DNA from 2 places in the Caproicibacterium argilliputei genome. Region 1 is predicted to be linked to the other one. Evidence: predicted binding sites of a transcription regulator. Region 1 holds the regulator's gene; the other holds the start of a gene.
What was found. The regulator NrdR, encoded in region 1, represses ribonucleotide reductase genes. The targets are predictions, from matches to a motif close to CACNANATNTNGTG.

Region 1 (15,078 bases):
ATGTACCGTTAGCCAAACCGAAAGCAGGCTGATTCCGGCAAAATAGCACACTGAAATTTTCCAGAAAAATGACATTTTGCGCTTTTTCTCCTTCCTTGTTTTCTATAATGAACGTAGAGCTAAAAATACAGGAAGACAATGGACAGGGGATGAAAACATGGTCATTACATTTTTCCACAGACACCGACAGAGTTTTGCAGTGCTGATGCTGGCTGCCGTCGTATTGCTTACCATGGCGGTGAATCGGCTGGACAGCGGTGAAAAACCGGCTGCTGCGATTTCCAGCCAGGTTTCCGGTACAGCCGACGCGTCTGCATCCACATCTGCAGCAGCAAAGACTGCGGCGTCACAGACCGTGCCCACTACTGCGTCAGCCAATGAGATGCGCGCGGTCTGGGTGCCGTACCTCACACTGGATATGCGCGGAGAAACAGATAAAAGTGAAGCGGCATTTATCAAAAAATACACGCAAATCGTGCAGAATGCAAAGGCTAAGGGAATGAATGCCCTGATTGTGCATGTGCGTGCATTCGGCGATGCGATGTATCCGTCCAAATACTTTCCGTGGTCCAGTCTGACGGGTAACACGCAGGGAGTCAATCCCGGTTACGATCCGCTGAAAGATATGGTGGAAATTACGCACAAGGCAGGGCTGCAGTTTCATGCATGGGTCAATCCCCTGCGGATTCAACTAAATGGCGTGCCGTCCATTCTTGCACAGAAAAATCCCTGGAATCTTTTTCACAGCGATACCGCGAAAAAGGACTGGGCGGTTTCCTATAAGGACGGAAAATATTTAGACCCTGGCTGGGAGGGCGTGCGGCAGTACATTGTGGACGGTGTTGCGGAAATCGTTAAAAATTACGCAGTGGACGGCGTGCAGTTTGATGATTACTTTTATCCGGACGAAGGGGAAGCGTTTGACAAAGCCTCTTATCAAGCGTACTGCACCGGCAAAAAAGAAGGGGAAGCGCTTTCCCTTGCAGACTGGCGTTGCGCCAATATCAATGATTTAATCTCGCGCACCTACCGTGCTGTAAAAGAAAACCGCCCGAAAGCGGTTTTCGGGGTTTCGCCGCAGGGAAATTTGAGCAACGACCGAAAAATCGGCGCGGATGCGGCGGCATGGTGCCAGGCACAGGGATACGTGGACTATGTGTGCCCCCAGCTTTATTATAATTATGACAACCCCATTCTGCCCTATGAAACTGCTGTGCAGACTTGGAAAAACCTTGTGACCGCAAAGAATGTCAAGCTGTACTTTGGCCTTGGGCTTTACAAGACAGATACTGATGTGGACAGCGGCTCCTGGAAAAACAGTGTCGATATCATTTCCAGGCAGATTCAAACCGGACGTGCCCAGAAATGCGATGGCTTTATGTTTTATGCCTATGATGATTTGATTTCGCAGAATCGAAAGGAGGAAGTACAGAACGTAATGAAATTGTTCCAGTAACTAGAAATTTGCAAGAACGCCTTTGCAGAAATCAGCAGATGCCTCGGTGATTTTGACCGGAAGAATTTGACCGGACAGATCTTCTGCGGATTCTGTCAGCACCGGCGTATAATTGGGCGTATACCCCTCAAATCCGCCGGATGTACGGCGGCGTTCAAACAGAACCGGTTCCGTTCGCCCGACCTGTTGCTGCAGGAAGCGGGCGCGCGTTTCTTCTACTGCCGCAGTCATCAAATGGCTGCGGCGTTCTTTTTCGGCTTTAGAAACTTGACCGGGCAGTTCTGCGGCACGAGTTCCGGGGCGGCGGGAATAGGGGAAGACATGGACTTTTGCAAAGGCAATCTCTCTGGCAAACTGCAGGCTTTCCTGAAACTCCTGTTCGGTTTCCCCTGCGAAGCCGACCATAATATCCGTTGTCATGGCGGCATTGTCAAATGCGGCGCACAAGTTCTGAATAATCATGCGGTATTCATCTGCCGTGTAGTGACGGTTCATGCGCTTGAGCGTGGCGGTGCAGCCGCTTTGCAGGGATAGATGAAACTGTGGGCATAGTTTTTTTTGAGCCGCAAGGCGGGCAATGACCGGCGGAGAAAGCTGCTCCGGCTCCAGAGAGCCAAGCCGCACACGGGCAATTTCCGGAATTTTGCAGGCGACCTCCACGGCGTCACAGAGGGTCAAGCCAAGATCCTGCCCATAGGCTGGCAGGTTAATGCCGGTTAACACAATTTCCCGATACCCGTTTTTCCCTAGCGCCTGCAGTTCTGTGCGCACGTCTGCCAAGGGTTTTGAGCGAACACGCCCCCGTGCGTAGGGAATAATGCAGTAGGAGCAAAAGCGGTTGCAGCCGTCCTCAATTTTCACAAAAGCACGTGTACGTTCGTGAAAATTTGTTACCTGCATGGATTCAAATTTTTGACTGTGCGGTTCAATGTCTATAATACGCTGATGCGTGGAAAGATAGTGGAGGATCTGTTCTGTCAAAGCGGCACGGTTGGAGTTGCCCAGCACAATGTCTGCGTCCGCAAGCGCCGCGGCTTGCTCCGGAAACGCCTGCGGCATACAGCCGGTCAGTACCAGAACCGCGGTTGGGTTATCGCGGCGAGCGCGGTGCAGCGTCTGGCGGACTTTGTGGTCACTCTGCGCGGTAACCGTGCAGGAATTGATGAGAACCACATCAGCAGGTCCATCGCATACTGTGAAGCCGGTGTGCTCCAGTTGGCTGAGCATGGCTTGTGTTTCGTATTGATTGACCTTACAGCCGAGCGTTATGGCTGAAACTTTCATGGGGGATCCTTCTTTCTTTGGCAAATGTGAAGAAACAGGATGAAGTTTGTAAATTATTCATAAATGGACACTTGAAAACATTGTCAAACTGCTGTATGATATTCTCGTTCATTCGCAATCAGTGCATTTTTGCGGAAAACTTGCGGAACAAAAGTAATTTATCTGGAGGGAAAGGAAATGTATACTACTCAAATTATGCTGTCAAGCATTGAAGACGTTCGCAACTTTGTCAACCTGACCAACCAATGTGATTTTGAAGTCAACCTGACAAATTCGAAGTACAAGATTGACGCAAAGTCCATTATGGGAGTTTTCAGCTTGGATTTGAGTCAGCCGGTCACCGTTGAGGTGGAAGCGGACAAAGCGGGGGCTTTCCTGGAAAAGCTCAAGGCGTTCCAGCCGAAAACTGAGGAATAAGCAAGAAGGAAAGAGCCGCAAGGCTCTTTTTTGATGCCCGCTTCCTTACAACTAGGCATTTTCCACTGTTTGCTGCGAAAGCGTTTCCCACTCTTCCATCAGGGCGTCGCTTTCTTGGCGTACATCGTCCAGCTGCTGTGTCAGTTCCAATGCTTTTTCATAGTCACTGGCGACCGCTGTGTCAGAAAGCTGCGTGTTCAAGGTTTCTGCCTGCTGTTCCAGCTCTTCAATCCGGTCTTCCACATGGCGCAGGCGCGCTTTTTGTTTTCGCAGAGCAGCCTGCTGTGCTTTCCGCTGCTGATAGGCATTTTCTTTTGGCGCTGCTGCCTGCTTTTGTGCTTCGGCCAGAGCCTGCTGTGCTTTTCGCTGCTCCAGAAATGCATCGTAACTGCCCACATAAGGAACCGCGCCGTTTGGCGTCAGCCAGTAAATGCGGTCGGCCAGCTTATTGATAAGATAGCGGTCATGCGAAACGATAAACAGGGTTCCCTCATAGTTCTGCAGGGCATTTTCCAGTGCTTCGCTAGAGGCAATGTCCAGATGGTTGGTCGGCTCGTCCAAAAGCAGGAAGTTTGCCTGACTGAGCATCAGACGGAGCAGCAGCACACGGGCACGCTCTCCGCCGGAAAGCGCTGAAACCGGTTTAAAGACATCATCCCCGCGGAACAGAAAAATAGCAAGGGCAGAGCGCACCTCGGTTTCCGTCATTTTGGGGTATGTGTCCCAAATTTCATCAATCACACGCTTTTCCATATGCAGGCCGGTCTGCAGCTGGTCGTAATAGCCGATGTCGACATTGGCGCCAAAGCGTACTTTTCCCGCAGCAGGCTGGTACTGTTCGAGTAGTGTTTTAAACAGTGAGGTTTTTCCGCAGCCGTTCGGACCCAGTAGGAAAACGCGCTCACTGCGGTGCAGGGAAATCTCTACATTGTGAAACAGGGTGCGTCCTTCAAACGCAAGTGAAAGCCCCTCTGCCTGCAGCACATCGTTGCCGCTGCGCTGCGCCACTGGAAATTGAAAGGAAAGGGAAGCCTGCTTTGCTTCCGGCGTGACCAACGTGCTTTCCAACTTGGCAATGGCTTTTTCTTTGCTTTCAGCCTTACGAATACTTTTTTCGCGGTTCCAGCGGCGAAACTGTGTAACCATATCCTCCATGCGCTTAATTTCGCGCTGGGTGTTGTCATACTGCCTTTGTACGGAAAGTTCGTTCAGCTCTTTCTGCTCCTGAAATGCGGTATAGCTGCCTTTGTAGGTTGTCAGATGCCCATTTTCCAGTTCAAAGATTCGGCTGCAGAGCCGGTCCAGAAAGTAACGGTCATGGGAAATGACCAGAAATGCACCGCTCCAACCGCGCAGAAAGTCCTCAAGCCATTCCACGCTTTGAATGTCCAGGTGGTTGGTTGGTTCGTCCAGCAGCAGCAGATTGGCGCCGGAAAGCAGCATCTTTGCAAGCTGCAGCTTCGCCTTTTGCCCACCGCTGAGCACGCCGACAACCTGTCCCATCTGTTCGTCTGTGAAGCCAAGGCCGAGCAGCGCACTACGCGCACGGGAACGAAACGTCAGCCCGCCGCTCTGTACAAACTGCTCATTCAGCAGGGTTTGCCGCTCAATCAAAGCGTCGGTAGGCTGGGCGGTGACAGCATTGTTAAGTTCGTTCAGTTCTTTTTCCATGTTGAGCAGATCGGTGAAAACCGTGAGAACCTCCGCATAGGCGGTGCGGTCTAAGTCCCGGCAAACGTGCTGTTCCATATATCCCAAAACGGTGTTTTTAGCCTGATAAAGATTTCCGGCATCCGGCGTGTACTCACCGGTCAGTGTTTTAAAAAGCGTGGTTTTACCGGAACCGTTGACGCCGACCAGACCAATCCGATCGTTTTGCTGCACTTCAAAGGACACACCGTGAAAAATCACATCCGTGCCGAAGCTTTTTTCCAAGTTGCTGGTGCTGAGTAATGCCATTCGTTTCGTCTCCAATATGTAAATCTGCCGCCAGATTTTCTGAATTTAGGGAGGACCCTGCGGACCTGTCTTTTTATTATACTGAAACCCAGCGGCAAAAGCAAGTTTACAGCAAATGCTTGAGTTCATCGATGGTTTGCTGCTGGTCTTTTAAAAAATTCTCTGCAATCCGGCGGGAGTCACTGTCAGCTTTTGGCAGTTCGTTGAGCCGCTTCTGCAGGTCAACAATGCCCATGGTGGTGCCTTGAATCATCATTTCCGCAATATGCTGGGAAGAACTGTCTGCCAGAGTGTTCATCTGAATGCTGCCCCAAAGCATGGCCTTTTGCACCGGCCGCTTTCCGGCATCCGGTGCCGCGCCTTTCTTTTGCAGCATCCGCGCGGCTTTTCCGGCAGTGGACACATAGGTTTGCCGCTGACTTTGAATCTGCCTGCGCATTTTGGCATCCTGCACCTTTGGCAGCAGGATTTCCGTCGCCGCAAGGCCCATTTCGCTTGCTTTATAGACTTCTGTTAAAATTTCCGTATTTTCGCCGTGCATCGCACATCCCCCTTTGCGCTTAGTGTGCCCTGTCAGGCAGACGGATAACCGTGCAGGCTTTCTTTTTCTGTGTTATAATAAAATGGAATTGAAAAATTTTCAGGTACGAATATCAGACGAAAGGGTCTTTATGAAACGAATTTTGCTAATTGCGACAGGGGGAACCATCGCGTCGCGAAAAACGAACGACGGTCTGGTTCCGCAGCTGTCACCGGAAGAACTGCTTTCTTATGTACCGGAAGCCCAGGCGTTTTGCCAAATAGATACCCGGCAGGTGCTCAACTTGGATAGTACGAATATTCAGCCGCAGCACTGGCTTTTGATTGCGGATACGGTGCGTACGTGTTATGACACTTATGATGGTTTTGTCATCTGCCATGGAACCGACACCATGGCGTACACAGCTGCAGCGCTTTCCTATCTGATTCGCGGTTCCGCCAAGCCGATTGTGGTCACCGGCTCGCAGAAACCGATTGATATGGACGTCACCGATGCCAAAACCAATCTGGAAGACAGTCTGCGCTGGGCCAGCGCAGGGGAGCCGGGCGTATGCATTGTGTTTGGCGGACGTGTAATTGCCGGTACCCGGGCGCGCAAAATCCGCTCGAAAAGCTACAATGCGTTTTCCAGCATTAACTTTCCGGAGCTGGCAGTTATCCGCGATGGGCGCATTGTGAAGTATATGCATTTCCCTGCGGAAGGCAAACCGGAATTTTCAGATTCGCTTGACACACGTGTTTCCGCCTTGAAGCTGACGCCCGGTTTGCCGGCGGCGGCTTTCTCCGCAGTGGGGCAGCTCTGCGATGGATTCATTATTGAAAGCTACGGGGTTGGCGGTGTTCCTGACCTGTACGGAGAGGCGCTTGCGCAGCTTTCTGAAGCGGGCAAAACGATTGTTGTAGCCACACAAGTGCCGCATGAAGGAAGCGACATGGCTGTTTATCAGGTGGGGCATCGGGCAAAAGAGCGCTTCGGTCTGCTGGAAACCTATGATATGACATTGGAATCCACCGTCACCAAATTGATGTGGGCTTTGGCACAGACGCATGAGCCGCAGCGCGTACGAAAACTGTTTTACACAACAATCAACCATGACATCCTGTGGGGTTAGACTGCTGCAGGACGTATAACACTGCCATAAGCAACAACCATAGGAGGAATCTCTGATGAAGGTTGGCATTTCGACTGCGTGCTTGTATCCGGAACTGCTGGAAAAAGGTTTGGAAAAGCTTTTGAAACTCGGATTTCGGCACTTTGAGTTTTTCTTCAATACATTTCGAGAGTTGGAACCGACGTATGTAAAGGGACTTGCACGGATGCTGAATGAGTATGGCGCTACAGCGCGCAGCGTACATCCCTTTACATCCGGCTACGAAAGCCTACTGCTTTTTTCCGGGTATGAACGCCGCTTTGAAGATACCGTGGAGTTTTACAAACATTACTTTGAGGCAGCCAGCCTGCTGGGGGCACAGCTGCTGGTGCTGCACGGGCAGCGGATTGAGAAAGTGTCGGATATGACGGAAGAAAGTTACTTTTCACATTACCACCGCCTTTTAGAAGCAGGGCGGACTTTTGGCGTGACAACGGCGCAGGAAAATGTAAATCTGTTTCGCAGCAGCCAACCGGACTTTCTGCGGCATATGCGCGCTTATCTGCAAAATGACTGTGCTTTTGTTCTGGACGTCAAGCAGTCGGTGCGGGCAGGCTTCAGCCCATTTGAAACCTGCGCTGCCATGGGGGAGCAGTTGGTACACGTGCACATTAATGACAACCGGCCGGGTCAGTCGTGTCTGTTGCCTGGCCGCGGAACCATGGATTACGCGAAGCTCATGCGGCAGCTCGCCGTACAGCACTTTTCCGGTGATTGTATGATTGAAGTTTACCGTTCCAGCTTTGGGGCTGAGTCGGAATTGGTTGAAGCCAGAGAAGTAGTGGAATGTTATCAGCGCCTTTTTCAGAAACAAACACAGGCAGATGGCAAAACAGTTGCAAAAAATTCCGAAAGCATGATATAATTAAATAATTAACAAAAGCCAGCAGGATTTTCAACGGAAACGGAATTTTGAGGTGTGATGCTATGAAATGTCCTTTTTGCGGGCACGAAGAAAGCAAGGTTATTGATTCCCGGCCAACGGATGAGGGAGAGCGCATTCGCCGCCGACGGGAATGTTTAAAATGTGGAAAGCGCTTCACGACTTATGAGGTGATTGAAACAGTTCCGGTTATCGTTATTAAAAAAGATAAATCCAGGGAAGCCTTTGACCGCAGCAAGCTGCTGCGCGGTTTGTTGCGTGCCTGCGAAAAGCGTCCGGTTTCCCTGGCAACACTGGAACGTCTGGTAGATGAAATTGAAACGAACCTGCAAAATTCTCTGGACCGGGAAGTGGAGTCCTCCAAAATCGGAGAATATGCTATGGAAAAGCTCAAAGCCATTGATGAGGTGGCGTATGTGCGCTTTGCATCCGTTTATCGTCAGTTTCAGGACATCAACACGTTTTTGGATGAGTTAAATGAGATTATTCAGACGCGGCAGAACCAGCAGACATCGAAACACTAAACCAGCCGGTACAGCAGAATTTTTCCGTGTTCTGCTGTACCGGCTGTGTTTTGTTTTATAGAATATTCTGCAGAAGCGGCAGCTCCCCTTCGCGCAGGTTTTTGGCCAACACTTCGCCGCGGGCACATTCGCTTGCAAACTGCTCCAGATTCTCAGCCTTTGCCAGGTCGGGCAGGGTTGCCAGAGTCTGGTCGACGGATTCCAACCTGCTGTGCGGCTGAAAGGTGCAGAGCGTTTCATGGGCATTTTCCCAATCCTTTTTTGCCTGCAGACTCAGCCGGTAAGCGGTTTTTCGGTCATTTTGCAGCGCCGCTGTGCGGGCATCGGAAAGTGTGCCGTCAAGCTGATTTGTCAACCTTGCCGTAACGTGGCTGCCAGCGAAGCAGAGCCCTAAAGAAGCGGCCAGCAGAACCACCGCCGCTGCCATGCGTTTCATAGCGTTTCCTCCCGCGGAATAATTTGATATTCGCCTTTAGTATTGGCGGTCATTAAAAAAATATCCGCCAAATTGACCTGCTCATGCCGCAGAATTCCCTCCAGCCATTTTTGACTTTTTCCACAGAGCTGCAGGGAAGTTCTGCTGACCGTCCCGTCACTGATCACAACAGCTTCGATGCCGCTGCTGGGAACCGCAACGCCGAGCATTCCGGCGGTTGGCTGCTCTCGGTCGGGCTTTTTAATGATGCTGATGCGTCCATTGGTTTCCACAATGGCGTAAGCAACATCTTTCAGGGAAAAGACATCTTTTTCCCGCAGTTCCTCGAACAGATCCTCTGTGGTCAGGCGCAGCTTTTTCATTTCCTGCTGCTGAATGACACCGTCCAGAATAATGATAATGGGCTTGCCGCAGATGATTTTTCGGAACTTGCCGCTTTTCATCATGAACCAAGACGCAAACAGTTCGCAGAACACCAAAACGGCAATCGGCAGCACGCCGCTTACAAGCGGCTGACCGCTGTCCTGCATAGGAATGGCCGCAATATCGGAAATCAGCAGGGTAACGACAAGCTCGCTGGTCTGCAGTTCGCTGATCTGCCGTTTCCCCATCAGACGGACCGCCGCTATAATCAGGATATATAGCAACAGGGTGCGAATAAACGAAATTGTCACACTGCATCACCGTCAGATAGTGTTTGTACAAAAAATGAAAACATACATTTTCATAAAAAAGCAGGCCCTGCGGATTTGCAGGCCCTGCTTTTATCTATTCTTTTCTTTAAAACGGCTTTAGCTTTTCCGCAAAAGCGGTGAAATTTTTGACGCCGTTAAACTGCTGCTCCCAAAGCGTTCGACAGCGATTCCGCATTGCGGCGGCTGTGTCAGCAGGCTGTTTTGCAGCCTCCAGAATGGTTGAAGCCAGCACTTCCGGTGTCAAGTCTGCCGACAGCAGCCAGCCAGTTCTGTCAGATTTGACCAATTCCCCCGTGCCGCCAACGTCGGTGGCAATCGCCGGAATTCCAAAGGAAGCCGCCTCCATGATGGACACCGGCAGCCCCTCGCTGCTGCTTGTGTTGACAAACACGTTGACCGGAGTAGACTGGTAAAACTGCATCAGCTGCTCATTGGGCAGTGCCCCGTGCAAATCCACATCCATAAAAGAAAGGTTCTCCGCCGCATAGCTGCGCAGGTCTTCCAATCCGTCCCCGCCGCCGATATGTGTCCATTTTAGGTTCAAACCACTGTCCTGCAGCTGGGACAGTGCCTGCGCCAGTAGGTTTACTCGCTTTAGCGGAACAATGTGGCAGCAGCTGACAATATGGAATGAATCCGTCTGTGGGGCAGGGCCTAAACTGTAGTCCTGTGTTCCTAAGTATGCCGTATGCACTTTTTCCTCAAATCCGGGCCAATGATTCTGTATGTACTTCGTTCCATTCTGACTGCAGGGGTAGACGGCGTCCAGACTTTTTAAAAGGTACGGCCGCAGCGGCAGGAAACCGCTGGACTGCCGCTCTTTGTAAAGATCGTAACCGTGTGCGCGGCAAACTGCTTTGCAGGACTTCGCGGTACAGTATTTTTTTAATTGGCTTGCAGCCACAGCAACGTCATAAAACCAGTAAGCGTAAAAGGTAACGCTGTCGCAAGATTCTAAGTGGTAGGGCAGCAGAATCCGGCGGCTTGCCTGAAAAACCAGTTCACTTTTTGCGATGAAATAGCGCAGGAAAAGCCGGGCTTTCATGGAGCGACCGGCAGCTTTTTTTTCTTCACGGCCCGCGAATCCGTGACAGCTGCGCGAAAGCAGCAGACTTGCGGCGGCTGCCGGTAATTTTCGGCGGATGTCTTTGGCTGAAATACGGTGTACCTTCACATTTTCGGGAACTGTACGTGTCTGCACAGCATTTTCCGCTGTGCTGGTGGCGATGACGATAACCTGGCTGAACGCCTGCGCCAGAATCGGAATTTCATCCTCAATAAATTCCTCGCCTTTATCAAACGGATAGACCTTTGTCAGCAGTACGAGACAATCCTGCATCCGTTTCCCTCCTATATCTAACTCTCCTAAAAGTCGAGCATAAAATTACAGAATTCTGCATACAGGATAGCATACTTCCCGAACATTTACAAGTTGAATGCGTTTGTCCCGGCAAATTTTCGTTGTATTGACGGTCACACAATGGTATAATAGACAAATCAGGAGGATCTGCAGCCTGCTCAACTGCAGAAAATATCATTTTGTCCGGCGGCCCTATACGGTTAGAAATTTTCAAAAGTGAAATGACACCGAAATGTGGATACCGGAAAACGTGAAGAAGGAGCCTGTGATTTTGAAGCTATCAATTATTGTACCCGTGTACAACGCGGAGGAATACCTGAAAACCTGTGTGGAAAGTATTCTGTCACAGTCCTTTCAGGACTTTGAACTGCTGCTGGTCAATGATGCCTCACCGGATAAATCCTTGGAGGCCGCCCATGCCTTGGAGCGTCAGGACCAGCGAATCACGGTTTATGACAAGCCGCACGGCGGTTTGGGAGACACACGCAACTTTGGCGCGCAGCGCGCACAAGGGGAGTACCTGCTTTTTATCGACGCGGACGACTGGCTGGGGGAAAATACCCTTGCGTCTGTTGTGGAACCTACCGCTGCAGCTACGGCGGATCTGGCAGTTTTTAATTTCGTGCGGGAAAATGAAAGTGCGGGTGTCAGTCGGCTGAGCACGCTGCCAATCGACTGCCCTTCCGACCGTGCGGAAGACAACCAAAAAATGCTGGAGGAACTGCTTGGCCCAGATGCCGGCAGCACGCCGTGGCGAAGCGTGGAAATGCTGGGGAGTGCATGGCGTCGCCTGTACCGCCGGGAATGGTTTCTTGCGCACAGCTTGCTGTACCCCAATGAAGAAGAAGTCATGCTGGAGGATTTACCGGTCAGCATTCGGGCACATTTCTATTCGGCAAAAACCCTGTTTCTGGATGTACCGGTTTATCACTATCGGTTCAATGGAAATTCCCTGAGCACGCGATACCGTGCCGAGAAGATGCAGAAACTTTCGCGTTGTTTTACGATGACAGCGGAATTTCTGAAAGAGCAGCACGCTTACGCGGATTTGGAACCGCGCCATTTGGCGTGGTATCTGCGCAATGCCGGGCACAGTGCGCTGGTGAATGTATTCAGTAAGGGCAATCTGAAAGATCGCGCCGGCAAAAAAGAAGAAATCCGCGGTATTTTGGCGGACCCGATTCTGCAGCGTGCCGCACAGAGCTCGTACTTTCAGAACGGAACCTTTGCCGACCGGCTGATTCACCGGGTGATCAAAAGTGGCTCTGTAGAGCAGGCATATTTATTTTACAGCCTTTATACAAAGCATCTTCAAAAAAATATCGAGAATCAGTAGGAGATTTTCATGCCGAAAAAAAGAATTCTTTTTATAAATTACAGTCTGCACAGCGGCGGAATTGAAAAAAGTCTGGTTACGCTGCTGTCTTTATTTGATTATAGCACTTATGATGTCGATTTACAGCTTTTTGCAAATGATGGCCTGTTTTTGCCGCGTGTGCCGAAACAGGTCCATTTACTGCCGCCGCTGTTTCCGCAGGCATACAAGCGGAATATCCGGCAGGCACTGCCCCTGCTGCTGAAGCAGAAGCAGCCGCTGACCGCTTTGTGCCGCACCGGCGTGACTCTGGCGGGTCTGCGCGGAACCATGGGCGAGCGGCTTGTGAAAATGTGGAAGGTAGAGCGGCATTTCGTTCGGAAAAACACCAAGCCGTATGATGCGGCGGTCGCATTTATGGAAGGGCAGCCGATTTATTACTGCGTGGAAAATGTGCAGGCAAAACGAAAAATCGGCTTTATCCACGGTGATTACACGGCGATGGGTTTGAACCGCGCATTTGACGAACCGTATCTGACGAAGCTGAACGCTGTCTGCACCGTTTCCGAATCCTGTCGGGACGCATTGGTTCGCACATTTCCTGCCCTTGCTGAAAAATTCCATGTACAGTATAATCTGCTTTCCCCGCCGTTCCTGCAAAAGCTGGCGGAGGAGCCTTTGGCTGTTTCTGATTCCTATCAAGGTCTGCGGGTGCTGACCATTGCGCGTCTGTCCCAACAGAAAGGACTGGATCTTGCGATTCCGGCCATTCGGGCACTGCGCAGAAAGGGTCTGCAGTTCCGCTGGTATATTATAGGTATTGGCCCTGAAAAAGAGGCGCTGCAGGCGCAGATTCAGGAGTACGGCCTTACAGAGGATATTGTTTTTCTGGGGGAGCAGGGCAATCCTTATCCCTTTGTCAAGGCGTGTGATGTGTATTTGCAGCCGTCTCGCTTTGAGGGGAAAAGCATCGCAGTGGATGAAGCGATGGCGCTGTGTAAGCCAATTCTGCTGACAGACTTTTCAACGGCAAAAGACCAGATTACAGATGGAGAAACCGGTTTGATTGTTCCGATGAATCCGCAGGGAATCGCGGAAGGATTGGAACGTCTATTGACAGACGCTGCCCTGCGCGGCAAGCTGGAACAGACGCTGTCCGAGATGGATTCCTCCAATGTAGAGGAAATCCAAAAACTGTATGCACTGCTTGCGGGAACCCCTGCCGAACAGCAGTCTGCAGAATCATGAAAGTTGAGGTGTGCAAGAGATGACCATCCAAGAACTTCTGGAGAAGATGCCCTGCCGGACATCCGGCGATCTGCAGAAAACTGTAACAGGAATTACTTATGATTCGCGCAAAGTAAAGGCGGGCAGCGTGTTCGTCTGCTTGGTCGGCAGCCGGACAGACAGCCATGCTTTCGCCGCACAGGCAGCGGCAGATGGCGCCTGTGCGATTGTGACACAGCATGACATCGCGCCGGTATCCTGTGCGGAAATACGTGTGAAGGACACCCGAGAAGCACTTGCACTGCTTTCTGCAGCGTGGTTTGGCCATCCGGCAAAGCAACTGAAAGTGATTGGCGTAACCGGAACAAAAGGCAAAACCACTTCTACGTATATGATTCATTCGATTCTGGAAGCGGCGGGCATCCCGACCGGCATTATCGGCACCATCGGTACTGTGGTTGGTTCACAGGTTATTAAAACGAACAATACCACACCGGAGTCGTATGATATCCAAAAGTTTATGCATATGATGGTGGAGGCCGGCTGCAAAGCCTGCGTGCTGGAGGCAAGTTCCATCGGTCTGCGTGACCACCGTGTCGATGGTTTTTCATTTGATATCGGTCTTTTTACCAATTTCAGCGAAGACCATATTGGCGGTTTGGAGCATAAGGATATGCAGGAATACATGGCCTGCAAAGCGCTGCTGTTTCAAAAATGCCGTCTGGGCATTATTAACGTGGATGATGCCAACTGGCAGGGGATTACGGCAGGGCACACCTGCACGCTTTCTACCTATGGTTTTCGGAAAGAAGCGCAGCTGCGCGCGGAAAATGACTGCCTGATTTCTAAGCCGGGATATCTCGGCGTTGGGTTTGATCTGTGCGGCAGTATGCGGGGTCATGTGCAGGTGGACATTTCCGGCAGATTTAATGTATACAACGCACTTGGCGCGGTTGCAGTCTGTCAGCAGTTCGGCGTGTCGCTTGCCGATGTTCGGAGAGGGCTGGACACCGTAAAAGTGAAGGGCCGTGTGGAGCCGGTTCCGGTGCCCGGCAATTATACACTGCTGATTGATTATGCCCACAATGCTGTGAGTATGCAGAATATTCTGTCCACTTTGCGGGAGTACCATCCGCGCCGCTTGGTCTGCCTTTTTGGTGCGGGCGGAAACCGCCCGAAGCTGCGCCGCTACGAAATGGGGGAAATGAGCGGCAAGCTTGCCGATCTTTCTGTCATCACAGCTGACAATTCCCGTGACGAAAATGTCATGGATATCCTGGCGGATATTGAAGTGGGTTTGCATAAAACAGTCGGCAAGTATGTGGTGATTCCTGACCGAAAGGAAGCCATCCGCTTCTGTTTGGACAATGCGCAGGAGGGGGATGTGATTGTGCTCGCCGGTAAAGGGCATGAGGACTATCAGGAAATCAAAGGTGTGAAATATCCCTTTGACGAGCGCGAGGTGGTTCGCGAAATTTTAATGGCAGAGGGGAAACTGCCTGCCGAGAGTCTTTGACAGCATTTGATTTGAAAAGCCGAGGTACGGAGTTTTCGTGCCTTTTTAAATCTGCAAATTGCAGAGATTGGAAAGGGTGTGTACACCAAAAGCCATGCAGATTACAATTAAAGAAACGGCACGTATGTGTGGTGGAAAGCTGCTGTGCGGAGAGCCGCAGAAAATCATTTCCAGTGTATGTGTCGACAGCCGCCAGGCGCAGCCGGGTTCGCTGTTCGTTCCGCTGAAAGGGGAAAGGACAGACGCGCATATTTATATTCCGGCGGTCTTTACCGCCGGTGCCGCAGCTGCACTGACACAGGAGCCGGTGGATGG
Region 2 (15,078 bases), 1.3 Mb from region 1:
TATTACGGCCGGATTCGTGACGACCGCGTCAAAAATGTATATGGTCATATCAATGACGAAGGCCGTGCGGAGCGCCAGCGCGCGGTGGTTACGGCGGTGGTCAATAAATTCAAGAGCAGCAACTTGGGCACCATTTCCAAGCTGGCTTCCGGTGTCCTGCCAAAGGTCATTACAAATTTCAGCCGTGATGAAATTTACGGATTTTTGACACAGGCATTAACCATTATGAATTATCCCATCAAGCAGAACCAGATTCCGGCGGTGGGCAACTACACCACGCCGACCATCAGCATCGGCGGTCAGGCGGCAGATATCGTCCAGATTACCGACAACAAAAAAGTGGTTTCCGATGCACTGACGTTCATTTATGAAAATGACAAGCCGGATGTTTCTAACATCGGTTTGGCGGCAACAGCGAACACAACCACTTCGGCTGACAGCCAGGACGGAGATACGGAAGACGACACCGGAAACGGATAAACAACAAGGGCTGCCGCGGGAGCGTTTCCTGCGGCGGCTTTTCTTTTCAGAAAGGATACCGAAGCCATATGGAACAAACACCGCTTTACACGGCTTTGCGCAGGCATCAGGCGCTGCACAGAGCACCGTTTCACACACCGGGGCACAAGTGCCTGCCGGATGCCCTGCCGCAGGATCTGCTGGCTTTAGACTATACGGAACTGCCGGATACCGACAGCCTTTTCGAGGCGGACGGCGCCATCCTGCAGGCGGAGCAGGCGGCTGCGGCGCTGTTCGGCGCGAAAAGAACGCTGTTTTCCGCAGGCGGCTGTTCCCTGTGTATCCAGACCATGCTGCGATTAGCGTGCCCCCAGGGCGGTCGGGTGCTCTGCGCACGGAACGTGCACCGCTCGGCGGTCAATGCCATGGCACTGCTGGGTTTGGAGCCAATCTGGGTGATGCCGAATGCGGTACAGAATGGGATAAATAATACCGAAAGTATAAATGCCTGCTATGTAACCAGTCCGGATTACTATGGGCGCCTGCAGGATATTCCGGTGCTGGCGCGTCTTTGCAAAAAGCGCGGCATTCCGCTTTTGGTGGACAATGCGCACGGCACGCACCTGGCCTTTACCGAGCCGGATCTGCACCCACTGTATCAGGGTGCCTCCATGACGGCAGACAGCGCGCATAAAACGCTGAATGTTTTGACCGGCGGCGCATGGCTGCAGATTGGCGAGGAACGCTATGTGCAGGGAGCCAAGGCGGCGATGAGTCTGTTTGCTTCCACCAGCCCTTCCTACCCGATTATGGCGAGCCTTGACCTGGCGCGCGCATGGCTTGCGGAGCACCCGCACGCTTTTGTAGAGGTGCAGGCACAGGTGCGCACGTTGGCGGCGCTGGCAAAGAGCCGTGGGATTGCAAACGTCAGCGCGGACCCCGCGCGCCTGTCGCTGCGCACCGCAGATATCGGCCTGACCGGCGCGGCGGCGGCTGAGATTTTCCGTAAAAACGGCGTTGAGCCTGAAATGGCGGACGGCGGATTTGTGGTGTTCCTCTGCACGCCGTGGAATACTCAAGAGGACTATCAAAAACTTTCCGCAGCGATTCTGGCGCTTCCGGTCGGCGCGCCGCTGCCGCCGCGGGCGGAGCTGCCGCCGCTGCCGCCGGTGCGTATGCCACTGCGGCAGGCGGTTTTTGCCCCGTCTGAAACGGTGCCGCTGCGGCAGGCAGTCGGTCGTATTGCGGCGCAGGCTGCCTGTCCCTGCCCACCGGGCGTTCCGGTGGTGATGCCCGGCGAAGAAGTCACCCCGCAGGCTGCGCGGTTCCTTTCCGGGTATGGCTTTTTCTCTTTTGATGTGTTATAATGCAGACAAAGAATAAGCACCTCTTTCGGCCGTGCGAGGCATGTGCATAGCCGGCCGGATTTTTGCATACGCTTCTCCATTGGACTGAATAAAACAGGCGGGAGGAATGGACTTATGAAACTGGTATTTGCGATTGTAGGAAATGACGATGCCCCCATGGTGAACAGCAGCCTGACCAAAGCCGGTTTTCAGGTAACCAAGCTTGCCACAACCGGCGGCTTTCTGAAAGCCGGCAACACTACCTTTATCATCGGTACGGAAGACGATAAGGTGGAAACGGTTCTGGAACTGCTGCGCAAGCAGTGCAGCCGCCGCACGCAGATGATGCCCAGCACAGCGGTAACGGACGGCGCTATGTACGCTTCTTATCCCATTGAGGTTGCGGTCGGCGGCGCAACCGTGTTTGTGCTGGACGTGGACCGCTTTGAGAAACTTTGAAACTGGATTTACCGGAAACGCTGTGTCCGCCCGCCGTACGGGCGGCATTGCTTTCTGTTTATGAGCAGGGGCGCATTCCGCACGCTTTGATTCTGGAGGGCGCACCGGAGCAGACGCTTGCGCTGGCAAAGCACCTTGCACAGGCGGCAGTATGCACATCGCCGGAAGCACATCCCTGCGGGCACTGCTCCGGCTGTGTGAAGGCACAGGCAGGCAGCCACCCGGACATCACGTTTGCCGGTGGCGGAGAAACCGGGCGTTCCTTTCACAAGGAGGAAATTCTGGCGGTGCGCAGCGATACGTTTGTGCGGCCAAACGAAGCGCCGTGCCGCGTGTTTGTTTTGGAAAATGCGCAGAACCTGTCGCCGCAGGCGCAGAATGCACTGCTGAAGGTGCTGGAGGAACCACCGGCGGCAGTGCAGTTCCTGCTGACCTGCGACCGCGCGGCTTCCCTGCTGGCAACGGTGCGCAGCCGGTCACAGATTTACACGCTGCAGGCAGTACAGGAAGAAGCGCAGGATGACCTTGCGCGGCAGATTGCGCTGGCGGTGTGCAGCCTGCGGGAGAGCGGCTTGCTATACCTGACCGCGCCGTTGCTGAAAGACAAACTACGGCTGCGCGCTGTACTGGATCAGCTTGCGGCGTTGTTTCGCGACGCACTGGTTCTGCGGTGCGGTGGGGCGCCCGCCGCGCAAAACCGCGAAATGGCGCAGCGGCTTTCGCAGGTATTGACGCGTACACAGTTGTACCGGCTGACACAGGCCGTGCGCGAAATGCACGCTTATGTGGAGCGCAACGCCAACACTGCGCTGCTGCTGACCGCACTGTGCGCCCGCCTGCGGCAGGAGGCGGGCCGCTGACCGTTCCCTTTGTTCGGAAGCATCGGAAAAGAATCATGATAAAGGAGGCACCATGGCGAAAGTTATCGGAGTTCGATTTAAAAATCTGGGGAAAGTATATTACTTTGACCCGGAAGGGCGTGAGCTGAAAATCGGCGACCATGTCATTGTGGAAACCGCGCGCGGCGTGGAGTGCGGCGAAATCGCCATGCCCAACCGCGAAATTGCGGATGACCACATTGTGCAGCCGCTGCGCTCGATTATCCGCGTTGCAACAGAGGCGGATCTGGACAAGCTGGAGGAAAATTGCCGCCGCGAAATTGACGCATTTGCCATCTGCCAGAAAAAAATCGCAATTCACAAGCTGGAAATGAAACTGGTGGATGTGGAGTATACCTTTGACAACAGCAAAATTCTTTTCTATTTCACGGCGGATGGCCGCGTGGATTTTCGCGAGCTGGTCAAAGACCTCGCCAGCGTGTTCCGTACGCGCATTGAGCTGCGGCAGATTGGCGTGCGCGATGAGGCGAAAATGCTCGGCGGGTTGGGGCTGTGCGGCAGGCCATTCTGCTGCAGCCAGTTTTTGGCGGGCTTTCAGCCAGTGTCCATCAAGATGGCAAAGGAGCAGGGGCTGTCGCTGAATCCGGTGAAAATTTCCGGCACCTGCGGGCGGCTGATGTGCTGCCTCAAGTATGAGCAGGAAGCGTACCAGGATTTGCAGCGGAATACCCCGCCGCAAGGTTCCTATGTCAGCACGCCGGAGGGGCGCGGTACGGTGGTGGGGGTCAGCCTGCTGACCGGTGTGCTGCAGGTGCATCTGGATACTTCCTCGCCGGAGGCCGCTCCCATCAGCTGCAGGGTCAGTCAGGTGAAAGTCCTGCACGGCCCCACAGCCCGCCCGCGGCAAAAGGGAAAGTACCGAAAGGACCGCCCGGAGCCGGAAGCGGCATCTTCGGACGCTTCCGCAGACAGCGGAAATCCCTAAAGAACTGGAATTCTGTGTGTTTCGGCAAATACTGCTTGCATTTCAAGGAAAGTATGATAGAATAATAACGAAAACTAATATTGGAGGTGTGTCAAAATGGCATATCAGATTGGCAGCGAATGTATTTCCTGCGGCGCTTGCGCTGCAGAGTGCCCGGTGAACGCAATTTCTGAGGGCGACGGCAAATATGAAATCAACGAGGATACTTGCATTTCCTGCGGCTCCTGCGCGGGTGTCTGCCCCGTTGGCGCTCCGAAAGAGGCTTAAATTCTAAAAAGCCTGCGGAACAAAGCAAAAAAGAGGACGGCGCGTTTTGGCGTGTCGCCCCCTTTTTTTCTGCTTGCCGCGCAGAAATTGATTACAGAATTGTTGCAAATATTTACTTTTATATCCAAAAGTATAGGATCAAGGTAGATCAATTTTGGGAGCGCGATGGCGCTTGCATGAATTTGAGGATATTTTTTAAGGAGATGAGTAAAAGTATGAAAAGGAAGAAAGTTCGGCTCTCTGTGCTGCTTGCGGCGGGGATTTGCTCCGGTTTGCTGCTGCTTTCTGCCTGCGGCGCACAGGCGGCAGGTTCTTCCGGCACAGGCAGCACCGCGGCCAGTACGTCGGTTTCCGCGAGCAACACCGTGTTTTCGACTGGGTAGATTAAACAGTACAAAGAAATGCAGGGGGATACGGATGCGGGGCACCACACGGGGCGGCTTGACCCAGAGGATGTCGCAAATAAGTTTTTAACGGAAACATTGAAGAAGAACGAACTGGCGGGTACCGGTGATTCCATAAAAAAAGAAACCGTCGGCGATACCCTGAAGATGACCTTTTCCAAAGACGGCAAGCCGGCGGTCACGCTGACGCTTCGCCAGCCGGTGCGCAAGGACAAAACTGGCATTTGGGTGGTCACCGCCTGGACGGACGAGGCGACCGGCGAAACCCACGCGGTTACAAAGTAAAAGGGCGCTGTGAGCAAGCAGAAATTTTGGAGCAGAAAAGGATTTGATAACGGTACGGTTTCTTCCGTACAGGCAGAGGTCAAGGCAAAAGGCAACGGTTCGGGACACGTTCCGGTGCGCCGATATGTTTCTGACGCGAAAGCGAAGTCCTTCGGAGCTTTTCCGAGGGACTTTTTTTGTGGCGACACTGCCTGTATAGAAATCCTTTTCAAATAAGCATTGCATAAAGCCGTCTGGTTCTGTAAACTAGAGAAGAGTATTGTTATAAGAATGGATGGACAGGAGGGAGCGCACAGTGGTTCAGTTGGAACCGTCTGAACGATTGGAGCCGATTGGCGGCGGGCACAGCGTGATTGTTTCGCCGGCGCATACGTTTAATACCGACACAATTCTGCTGGCGCACTATTCCATGCCGAAGCGCGGCGAGCGCTGTGCGGAGTTCGGCACCGGCTGCGGCATGATTTCTCTGCTGTGGTGCTGCCGCAGTGCGCCGCGCGCGGTTTACGCACTGGAAATTCAGCCGCAGGCGTGCGGGCAGGCGCGCCGCGGCGCACAGCAAAACGGTTTTGCGCAGATGCAGGTGCTGGAGTATGACCTGCGCCGTTTGGCGGAGGAACCTGCCAAAGCCCTGCCTCTGCCGCTGGATTTGGACTTGGTGGCGTGCAATCCGCCGTACAAGCCGCTGGGTACCGGTATCCGAAACCCACACGGCAGCAAGGCAGCCGCACGCCACGAAACCGGTTGTACCTTTGCGCAGGTTGCCGCCGCGGCCGCGCGGGTGCTGCGCTGGGGCGGGCGGTTTGTGTGCTGTCTGCGTCCGGAGCGTCTGGCGGAAGCCTGCTGCGTGCTTTCCGCTGCGGGGTTAGAGCCGAAGCGCCTGCGGTTGGTGCAGCACCGTGTGCAAAAGGCACCCTCCTTGTTTCTCTTGGAAGCGCGGCGGGGCGGAAAAACCGGCTTGACGGTGGAGCCGGTGCTGCTGTTGGAAGAGGAAACCGGTGCCTGCACAGCAGAAATGAAAGCCATTTACGGCGAATACGGAGAGGGATACAAATGAGCGGAACATTATATATTGTAGGGACACCCATCGGAAATTTGGGGGATCTTTCCCCCCGTGCGGTGGAGATTTTGCGCAGTGTGGATTTTATTGCGGCGGAGGATACCCGCGTCACGCTGAAATTGCTGACGCATTTCGGTATTAAAAAGCCGCTCATCAGCTATTTTGAGCACAACAAACTGGAACGCGGCGAGGTGGTGCTCTCTCGCGTGGAGGCGGGCGAAAACTGCGCGCAGGTCAGCGATGCCGGTATGCCGGCGATTTCAGACCCCGGCGAGCTGCTGGTGCGGCAGGCGCATGAACGCGGCATTCCGGTGGTGGCGGTGCCGGGACCGAGTGCGGTGGTGACGGCGCTGGCGGTATCCGGCCTGCCGAGCGGACGCTTTACCTTTGAGGGCTTTTTAAGTGTCAACAAAAAAAGCCGCCGCGAACACTTGGAAGAGGTCAAACAGGAACGCCGTACCATGGTTTTTTACGAAGCGCCGCATAAGCTGCTGACGACGCTGACAGATATGCTTGCCGCATGGGGTGATCGGCAGCTTTCGCTGGTGCGGGAGCTGACCAAAATCCATGAGGAGGTGCGCCGCACCACGCTTGCCGAGGCAGTGCAGTATTACACGGAAAATCCGCCGCGCGGCGAATTTGTGCTGGTGATTGCGGGCGCGCCAAAGCCGGAGGAACAGGAAACACCTTTAGAGGATGCCGTGGAACTGGCGCGGTCTTTGGTGGCGGGCGGTTCCTCTGCGTCTTCCGCTGCGCGGGAAGCCGCCGCTGCGACCGGCTGCCGGAAGAACGCAATTTATAAGGAACTGACAGCCGAAGGCAGCGCCCCAAAAAGAAAGCAATGAAATCCACGTATTGACAAATCAAGGTGGTTATTATACACTAACTTCAGGAAGAATTTGCATATCGTGTGGAGGAAATCGCCATGAAAGAAAAAGATAATTTCTGGAAGTACGTCACATTTGTCGTTCTACTTATTGTCCAGTTTTTCACGCCGAAGCTTGCGTGGCTGCTGGTGAGTGACAAAAGTGTGAGCTTTGGCGGAGGTACACTGCAGGTGCAGTTTACGGGTAATGTCGACGCCGCGATGAATATGCTTGCCTACGCAAATGCGATGCAGGCGGTCATTTTCATTCTGCAGATTGTGCTGTTGGTTTCGATTTTGGTGGATCGCTACCGGGACTTCAAAGCGAATCAGGAGCTTAAAGAAAATGAGCAATAAAAAATGATGTACAGCAGGTTTCGCTGTACACCATTTCTCTATTCTTCGTCCAAATCGTCCAAAACAACGTGCCCGACTTTTCGGGTGGCATTCAAGTCAATGACACGTTGGTTGCGGCTGCCGCGGAAGTGCAGGGTTAAGTCACGCTGCGCTTCGATGTACGGCCCGTCAACCAGATAATCCGCTAAGCTTAACAGGCGATTCACCTCTGCATCGTGCTTTTGCAGCAGCTGCTCGTACGTCCAGCCGGAGTAGATGGTTAAGTCCAGCTTGGTTTCCGCCTTCAGACGCACCGCAAGGTCAGCCAATGCTTCCGCTTGGCAGAATGGCTCGCCGCCGGAAAAGGTAACACCCCGCAGCATCGGGTTCTGCTTGATTTTATCGAGCAGAGTGTCAAAGGAAGTGACCGTGCCGCCGTGGAAGTCGTGTGTCTGCGGATTCTGGCAGTTGGGGCAGTTATGCGGACATCCCTGCACAAAGATGGTGTAGCGGATACCGCGGCCGTCCACAATGGACTCCGGCTCCGTGCCGGCTAAACGCAGTTCAGTGCAGGCCATGCTTCACGCGATCCTTTTCCTCGGCTGCCTTCGCGTTGTTCCAGCGATCCATGGTGCCGACCAAGTAACCGGTAATGCGGCGGATACGCTCAAAACCGACGCCCTCGCCAATCATGTTGTTCTTCTCGATAATACGCTCTGTCATGATAATCTCTCCTTTGTATTGATTCTATCTATGTTGTGAAATTTCTTTGTATAGAAGACCAGGATTACCGGCCATCGCAGCCGCAGCCCTCAATGGCAGGCATATGCGGGTACTTCTTGCGCAGTTCATTGAGCCGTTCTATGCTGACCGGCTCGCCCTCGCGGCGGCCGCAGCGCGGGCACACATTGTCAATCACACCGTTGTAGCCGCAGATTGGGTCGCGGTCAACCGGATGGTTCACACTGCCGTAGCCGATGCCGGCTTCCTTCATGCAGCGCACCACCGCTTCAAAAGCGTCCAGATTTTTGCAGGTGTCGCCGTCCAACTCAACATAGGAGATGTGTCCGGCATTGGTCATTGCATGGTACGGCGCTTCGGTGCGGATCTTTTTAAATGCGCTGATGGGGTAGTACACTGGCACATGGAAAGAGTTCGTGTAGTAATCGCGGTCGGTAATGCCGGGCAGAATGCCGTACTTTACTTTGTCGATTTTCACGAACTGTCCGGAAAGCCCCTCAGCAGGTGTGGCAAGCAGGGTAAAGTTCAGGCCGGTTTTTTCGCTTTCGTCATCCATACGTTTGCGCATATGACCGATGATTTCCAAACCGAGTTTTTGGCTTTCTTCGCTTTCCCCGTGGTGCTTGCCAACGAGTGCAACCAGTGTTTCTGCAAGACCGATAAAGCCAACGGAAAGGGTGCCGTGCTTTAAAACCTCCGCGACACTGTCATTCGGGCCAAGCTTTTCTGAGTCAATCCAAACACCCTGCCCCATCAGGAAGGGATAGTTGTAAACCCTTTTGCTGCACTGAATTTTAAAGCGATGCAGCAGCTGCCGGATGCACAGGTCAATGCGTTCGTCCAGAATCTGATAGAACTTTTTCACGTCGTGATGCGCCTCAATGCCGATGCGCGGCAGATTGATGCTGGTAAAACTCAAATTGCCGCGGCCGCAGGTGACCTCTTTGGTGCGGTCGTGTACGTTGCCCATGACGCGGGTACGGCAGCCCATGTAAGCAACTTCACTGTTGTAGCTGCCATCGTAATACTGCAGGTTAAACGGCGCATCAATAAAGCTAAAGTTCGGAAACAGCCGCTTGGCACTGGTTTTCATTGCCAACTTAAACAAATCGTAATTCGGGTCGCCAGGATTGTAATTGACACCCTCTTTGACCTTGAAAATCTGAACGGGAAAAATCGGCGTTTCGCCGTCGCCCAGACCTGCATCCGTAGCTTTCAGCAGGTTGCGCATCACCATGCGTGCCTCGGGGCTGGTGCAGGTGCCGTAGTTAATGCTGGAGAACGGAACCTGTGCGCCGGCGCGGGAATTCATGGTGTTCAAGTTGTGAATCAACGCTTCCATGGCCTGATAGGTGGCTTTGTCGGTTTCTTCCCAGGCAGTGTGTGCCGCAAAGCGGTGTGCGGCGTGCGCCTGCTCTTCTGTAATTTCCTGATAGCCATTTTTGCGCTGATGTGCCGGCAGCAGTGCGACAAGCTTTTGTTCTAGCACATCGCCGTTGTCCATGAAAATGGCGGCCTGCAGTTCGTCGTGCAGGTACGCGGCAAGCGCTTCGGCATCTTTTTCCGACATACCGAGGGCAGCTTCAAAGTACAGCGAAAGCCCTAGTCGGTACATCTTTCGGTAGGTTTTTTTAACGCCCGGCTCCATGGAATAGTCAAAGTTCGGCACAGCCTGTCCGCCGTGCATTTCGTTTTGGTTTGCCTGAATGGCGATGCAGGCAAGCGCCGCGTAGGAGCGGATGTCGTTCGGTTCGCGCAGGGTGCCGTGGCCGGTGCAGAAACCGTTTTTGAACAGCTTGAGCAGGTCTATCTGGCAGCAGGTTTCTGTCAGCATATAAAAATCTTCGTCGTGAATGTGGATGTCGCCGTTCAGATGGGCGGCGGCAATGTCTTTGGGCAGCACATAGTTGTTGATGAAGTATTTGCTGCCCTCGCTGCCGTACTTCAGCATGGTACCCATGGCAGTGTCGGCATCGATATTGGCGTTTTCACGCTTCAGATCCACATCCTTGGCATCGCAAAAGGTCAGTTCCTTGTAAATATTCATCAGGTCACCTTCGGCCTGACGGATTTTGTTGTGCTCTGCGCGGTACAAAATGTAGGCTTTAGCGGTTTTCGCGTAGTCCGCGGCAATCAGCTTGGCCTCTACCACATCCTGCACCTGCTCAACGGTGGGTACTTTCCCTTTTGGCAGAGCAGCGATGATGGTGTCAACCAGTTTCTTTAAATCCATTTCGGTAATTTTTTCATCCTTGACGGATTGGTTTGCTTTGGCGACGGCATTAGAAATTTTCTGCGAATCAAATGCAGCCAATTCCCCGCTGCGCTTACGGATTTGTTTATACATCGTGAGGGTTTCTCCTTGTCTGACGGGCAGCCAAAAGAACTGGCTGCGGGAAGTATTCCGGTGGATGAACCGGGAAAAGCAGCTGTAAGCTTTGCTTTTCCCCTGACGCTGAGCCTATTGTAGCACCGTGCCCATCGATTGTCAAACAAAAAATACCGCATGTAGACATGATGCGGTTTCACATAACTACATATAGTGTATAAGAATCCGACGGTTTTCTAACTGTCAACAGAGTTATCCACCGTTTCCGACACGCGCAGGGCGCGAAATGACGGCGATTCTTCTGGTTTTCCACACTTTTCAACCAGTTATCAACAGGTAGCGGAAACGTATAAAAAAAATATTTAAAAAACACAAGCGGTAGTGTTTTGAAAGCTTCACAGCTGTTTTGCCCAAGTGCACAGCAAAGCGGCAGCTTCCAGTGCGCCGGCGGCTTTTTCTGTCATGTGATATTCCACGCGCGGCGGAATCTGCTGAAACTGCTTGCGCTCGGCCAAACCGGCGGCACAGAGTTCCCGCAGGCTCTGGCTGAGCATCATGTCGGTAATGCCCGCGACACTGCCGCGGATTTCGCTGTAGCGCAAGTCCTTTCCGCTTCCCAGGGCGAAGAGAACCCGCAGCTTCCACTTGCCGCCAACCGCCTCCAGTGCGCGGCAGAGCAGTGCATCCTGTTTTTGTGCGGGGAGCGCTGTGAGCGGCGCGGGGGCGGTGGGCTGTTCCCGCAGGCGTTTTTTGCTTTTCTTTTCTTTGCTTTTATCCTTTTTCAAGGCTGCAATCCCCCTTTCGGCGCTGTTCGGCCTCTGTCTGTGAATAGATGCACCCGCAGTAATTTTGCCGGTACAGGCTGTACTGGCGGGAAAGTGCGATGCTGCGCTGGTAACCGCCGCGTTTTTTAAAGTCTGACGGCAGCCACCGCACGCCAGCCTGCTGCGCAAGTTCCAGCCCGATTTCATTGAGCTTCTGCGCGTTTTTGTGCGGACTGATGGAAAGGGTTGTGGTAAACCAGTCAAAACCGCCTGTTTTTGCGGCGGCAGCTGCTTCGGTTAGGCGCAGTCGGTAGCAGGCAAAGCAGCGCTGCCCGCCCTCCGGCAGGGTTTCCATTCCCTTTGCCATGGCAAAGAAGCGCTCTGGGTCGTAGCGCCCCGCTAAAAAGGAAACCGGCGCCGGCAGCGGCATTTCCTGCAGCAGGCGCTGTACCTCCTGCACACGTTTGCTGTATTCTTCTTTGGATGTAATATTCGGATTGTAGTAAAAGAGGGTAATATCAAAAAAGCGGGACAGATATTCCAGCACATAGCTGCTGCAGGGTGCGCAGCAGGCGTGCAGCAGCAAACGCGGGTGGCAGTTTTCCGTCAGGTTGGTTACTACTTTATCCAGTTCCAGCTGATAATTTTTTTTCATCATGTGGGCTCACCTCCTGTCAGGTTTTATCGCGAAAAAAGCCGCGCGGTTTTTGCGAACGCGCGGCTTTGGTGTTAAAATTTATTCTTTTGCAACGGCGATGCTGAGATCTCGCAGCTGCTTTTCATCCACCACATCCGGTGCGTTGGACATCAGGTCTGCAGAGGAGGAAACCTTCGGGAATGCAACCGTGTCGCGCATATCGTCAATGCCCAGCAGAACCATGACCAGACGTTCCAGCCCCCATGCCATGCCGCCGTGCGGCGGTGCGCCGTACTTCAAGGCGTTCAGCAGGAAGCCGAAGCGGCGTTCGGCGTCTTCCTGCGCAAAGCCGAGTGCTTTCAGCATCCGCGCCTGCAGCTCAGTGTCGTGGATACGAATGCTGCCGCCGCCGGCTTCGTAACCGTTGATGACCATATCGTACGCAATGGAGCGTACTGAACCGGGGTCGCTTTCCAGGCGGTCCAAATCTTCCGGATTCGGCATGGTAAAGGGGTGGTGCATTGCCATCCACCGTCCCTCTTCCTTGCTGTACTCAAACATCGGGAAGTCGGTAATCCACAGCAGGCAGGGTTTGGATTTGTCAATCAGGTCAAAGCGGCGCGCCAGCTCGCAACGCAGTGCGCCCAAAGAAGCGTAAACCACGCTGTTTTCATCACTTGCCACCAGGAACAGCACATCGCCCGGCTGGGCATCCAGCGCGGTGCGGATGGCCTGTACTTCCTCCGGTGCAAGGAATTTCTCGTAGCTGCTGGTTTCCTTGTCCGCCAGACGAGTCCACGCAAGGCCTTTTGCACCGTAGGATTTTACCCATTCACCCAGTTTGTCAATTTCCTTGCGGGAAAGGTCATTTGCCTTGCCTTTGAGGTTAATGCCGCGCACAGAGCCTTCTGCCAGTGCACCGCGGAATACCTTAAATTCGGTATTTTTAACGCAGTCGCTGACATCGTGCAGTTCCATGCCGAAGCGCAGGTCGGGCTTGTCCGAACCGAAGCGGTTCATGGCTTCCTGCCAGGTCATGCGGCGCAGCGGTGTGGGGATGTCCATATTCAGCAGGTCTTTGTAAGCTTTTTTGATGAAGCCTTCACCAATGGCCATGACATCTTCCTGCTCGACAAAACTCATTTCAAAGTCAATCTGGGTAAATTCCGGCTGCCGGTCCGCGCGCAAATCCTCGTCGCGGAAGCAGCGCGCAACCTGCATATAGCGGTCAAAGCCGGAAACCATCAGCAGCTGTTTGTAAAGCTGCGGACTTTGCGGCAGGGCAAAGAATTTTCCGCCGAAAATCCGACTTGGCACCAGGTAATCACGTGCGCCCTCCGGTGTGGATTTGATTAAGTCCGGCGTTTCAATTTCCAAAAAGCCATTGTCGTCAAAGTAGTCATGTGCTGTTTTCACAATGCGGTGGCGGGCAGTGAGGATTCGCTGCATATCCGGACGGCGCAGGTCAAGGTAGCGGTACTTTAAGCGTGTTTCATTGGAAACTTTTGAGTTTTCTTCAATAGCAAAAGGCGGCGTTTCGCTCTTTGCCAGGATGCGCAACTCGGTAACGGCCAATTCAATGTCGCCGGTCGGCAGATCCGGATTCTTGCTAGTACGCTCGCGTACGGTGCCGGTTGCCGCCAGAACGAACTCGCTGCGGCAGGAAAATGCTTTTTGGAACACCTCACGGTCGGTATCCTCATCAAACGCAAGCTGCATAATGCCGCTGCGGTCCCGCAGATCTATGAAAATCAGCTGGCCTAGGTCACGCTGATGCTGTACCCAGCCGCAAAGAGTCAATGTTTTTCCGGCATCGGACAAACGCGGCTCGCCGCAGTAGCAGCTTCGCTTTAGTCCGGTCATAAATTCTGCCATAATGTGCCTCCAAAGAAAAATATAAAAATATGAGAAATGTAAATGAACATAATGGAATGGTCATGCGGTGTGTGCAGTTTTCACATACGCTTGTTTACGCTTCCCTTTCAAACGCTCCACCGGAGCATTTGAGAGGCAGACGACAGCAAACTTTTTCACTCGGGCTTGCAGCCCGAACCTGCTTCTCTTACAAAAGGTCGTGGCGGGCTTCGCCCCCACACCCCCAGTCGCTTTCTGAGAAAGCGACGGAAAGCAACCTGCTCGGAGTGCTGCATTGACGTTGACGCAGACTGTAAAAGAAGCGAAAGCACGCTCCGTGAGCTTCAGCACACCGCCAGCGGGGGCTCCCCGCGTGAGCTTCAGCACACTGCCAGCGGGGGCTCCCCGCCCGCCGCATCCAGGGCGGCAAACTCTGTTGTGAAAGTTTCGCCCAACGAAATTTCTACCTTTTCACCGGTTTCCATGTTTTTGACCTGCGCTTTCCCGGACGAAATTTCATTATCGCCGAGAACCATGCTGAACCGCGCACCAATCTTGTCCGCATATTTCATCTGTGCCTTGAGACCGCGGCCAAGGTCGTCAAATGCCGCCGCAACGCCGCAAGTGCGCAGCGCGCTCGCCAGCGTCAGGCTCTTTAACCGCGCGGCATCGCCAAGGCTGGCAAGGTACAGGTCACATTTTTTCGGTGCGGGGAATTCAATTCCCTGCGCTTCCATCAACAGAAGCAGACGGTCCAGCCCAAGGCCGAATCCAAGCGCCGGCATCGCCGGACCGCCCAGTTCCTGCACAAGACCATCATAGCGTCCGCCGCCACAGACAGTTCCCTGGCTGCCAAGGTCGTTGGTTGTAAACTCAAAAACTGTGCGCGTGTAGTAATCCAGTCCGCGCACAATGCGGTCGTTGACCTGATAAGCAATCTGCAGCGCGTTCAGCGCTTCCTTTACTTTTTCAAAGTGTGCCTTGCAGTCATCGCAGAGATAATCCAGAATGGACGGTGCGTTTTCGCCAATTTTGTGGCAGGTTTCTACCTTGCAGTCCAGCAGCCGCATAGGGTTGCGATCCAGCCGGGAAAGGCAGGTTTCACAAAGCTGGTCTTTATACTGCCCAAAGTATTCCTGCAGAGCCTTGGTGTACGCCGCACGGCAGGTGGGGCAGCCGATGGAGTTCAGTTCCAGTGTCAGATTTTTCACACCGAGCCGGTGGAATACAGAGTCCGCAACGGAAATCACTTCTGCGTCAGCCAGCGGGTCTGCGGAGCCGTACATTTCCACACCAAATTGGTGCAGCTCGCGCAGGCGGCCCTTCTGCACCTTTTCATAGCGGTAACAGCTGGTTTCATACCAGAATTTCTGCGGCAGTGCAGCAGCATAAAGTCCGTGCTCCAACAGGGCGCGGGTTGCACCCGCGGTGCCCTCCGGACGTAGGGAAAT

Region 2: PXC00_RS00215 (anaerobic ribonucleoside triphosphate reductase) is a predicted target of NrdR. The motif match lies at 10,575-10,588, and genes of this name have one in related genera.

What each region holds. Positions count from the first base shown of each region.
Region 1 covers NZ_CP135996.1:1,366,997-1,382,074, forward strand. Annotated here, with positions in the region: gene PXC00_RS06620 (DUF1294 domain-containing protein) at 1-75, opposite strand, end outside; gene PXC00_RS06625 (glycoside hydrolase family 10 protein) at 158-1,456, shown strand; gene mtaB (tRNA (N(6)-L-threonylcarbamoyladenosine(37)-C(2))-methylthiotransferase MtaB) at 1,457-2,740, opposite strand; gene PXC00_RS06635 (HPr family phosphocarrier protein) at 2,918-3,157, shown strand; gene PXC00_RS06640 (ATP-binding cassette domain-containing protein) at 3,209-5,116, opposite strand; gene PXC00_RS06645 (hypothetical protein) at 5,223-5,657, opposite strand; gene PXC00_RS06650 (asparaginase) at 5,788-6,768, shown strand; gene PXC00_RS06655 (sugar phosphate isomerase/epimerase family protein) at 6,824-7,672, shown strand; gene nrdR (transcriptional regulator NrdR) at 7,735-8,214, shown strand; gene PXC00_RS06665 (DUF4363 family protein) at 8,270-8,650, opposite strand; gene PXC00_RS06670 (DUF421 domain-containing protein) at 8,647-9,261, opposite strand; gene PXC00_RS06675 (glycosyltransferase) at 9,431-10,684, opposite strand; gene PXC00_RS06680 (glycosyltransferase family 2 protein) at 10,977-12,041, shown strand; gene PXC00_RS06685 (glycosyltransferase) at 12,051-13,268, shown strand; gene PXC00_RS06690 (UDP-N-acetylmuramoyl-L-alanyl-D-glutamate--2,6-diaminopimelate ligase) at 13,288-14,763, shown strand; gene PXC00_RS06695 (UDP-N-acetylmuramoyl-tripeptide--D-alanyl-D-alanine ligase) at 14,840-15,078, shown strand, end outside.
Region 2 covers NZ_CP135996.1:37,023-52,100, forward strand. Annotated here, with positions in the region: gene PXC00_RS00150 (LCP family protein) at 1-480, shown strand, start outside; gene PXC00_RS00155 (aminotransferase class I/II-fold pyridoxal phosphate-dependent enzyme) at 549-1,826, shown strand; gene PXC00_RS00160 (cyclic-di-AMP receptor) at 1,941-2,264, shown strand; gene PXC00_RS00165 (DNA polymerase III subunit) at 2,261-3,124, shown strand; gene PXC00_RS00170 (PSP1 domain-containing protein) at 3,177-4,088, shown strand; gene PXC00_RS00175 (DUF362 domain-containing protein) at 4,185-4,355, shown strand; gene PXC00_RS00180 (hypothetical protein) at 4,571-4,738, shown strand; gene PXC00_RS00185 (hypothetical protein) at 4,757-5,044, shown strand; gene PXC00_RS00190 (tRNA1(Val) (adenine(37)-N6)-methyltransferase) at 5,340-6,098, shown strand; gene rsmI (16S rRNA (cytidine(1402)-2'-O)-methyltransferase) at 6,095-6,946, shown strand; gene PXC00_RS00200 (hypothetical protein) at 7,027-7,323, shown strand; gene nrdG (anaerobic ribonucleoside-triphosphate reductase activating protein) at 7,362-7,880, opposite strand; partial or broken gene nrdD (anaerobic ribonucleoside-triphosphate reductase) at 7,867-7,986, opposite strand; gene PXC00_RS00215 (anaerobic ribonucleoside triphosphate reductase) at 8,090-10,390, opposite strand; gene PXC00_RS00220 (winged helix-turn-helix transcriptional regulator) at 10,768-11,157, opposite strand; gene PXC00_RS00225 (epoxyqueuosine reductase QueH) at 11,144-11,794, opposite strand; gene aspS (aspartate--tRNA ligase) at 11,873-13,648, opposite strand; gene hisS (histidine--tRNA ligase) at 14,008-15,078, opposite strand, start outside.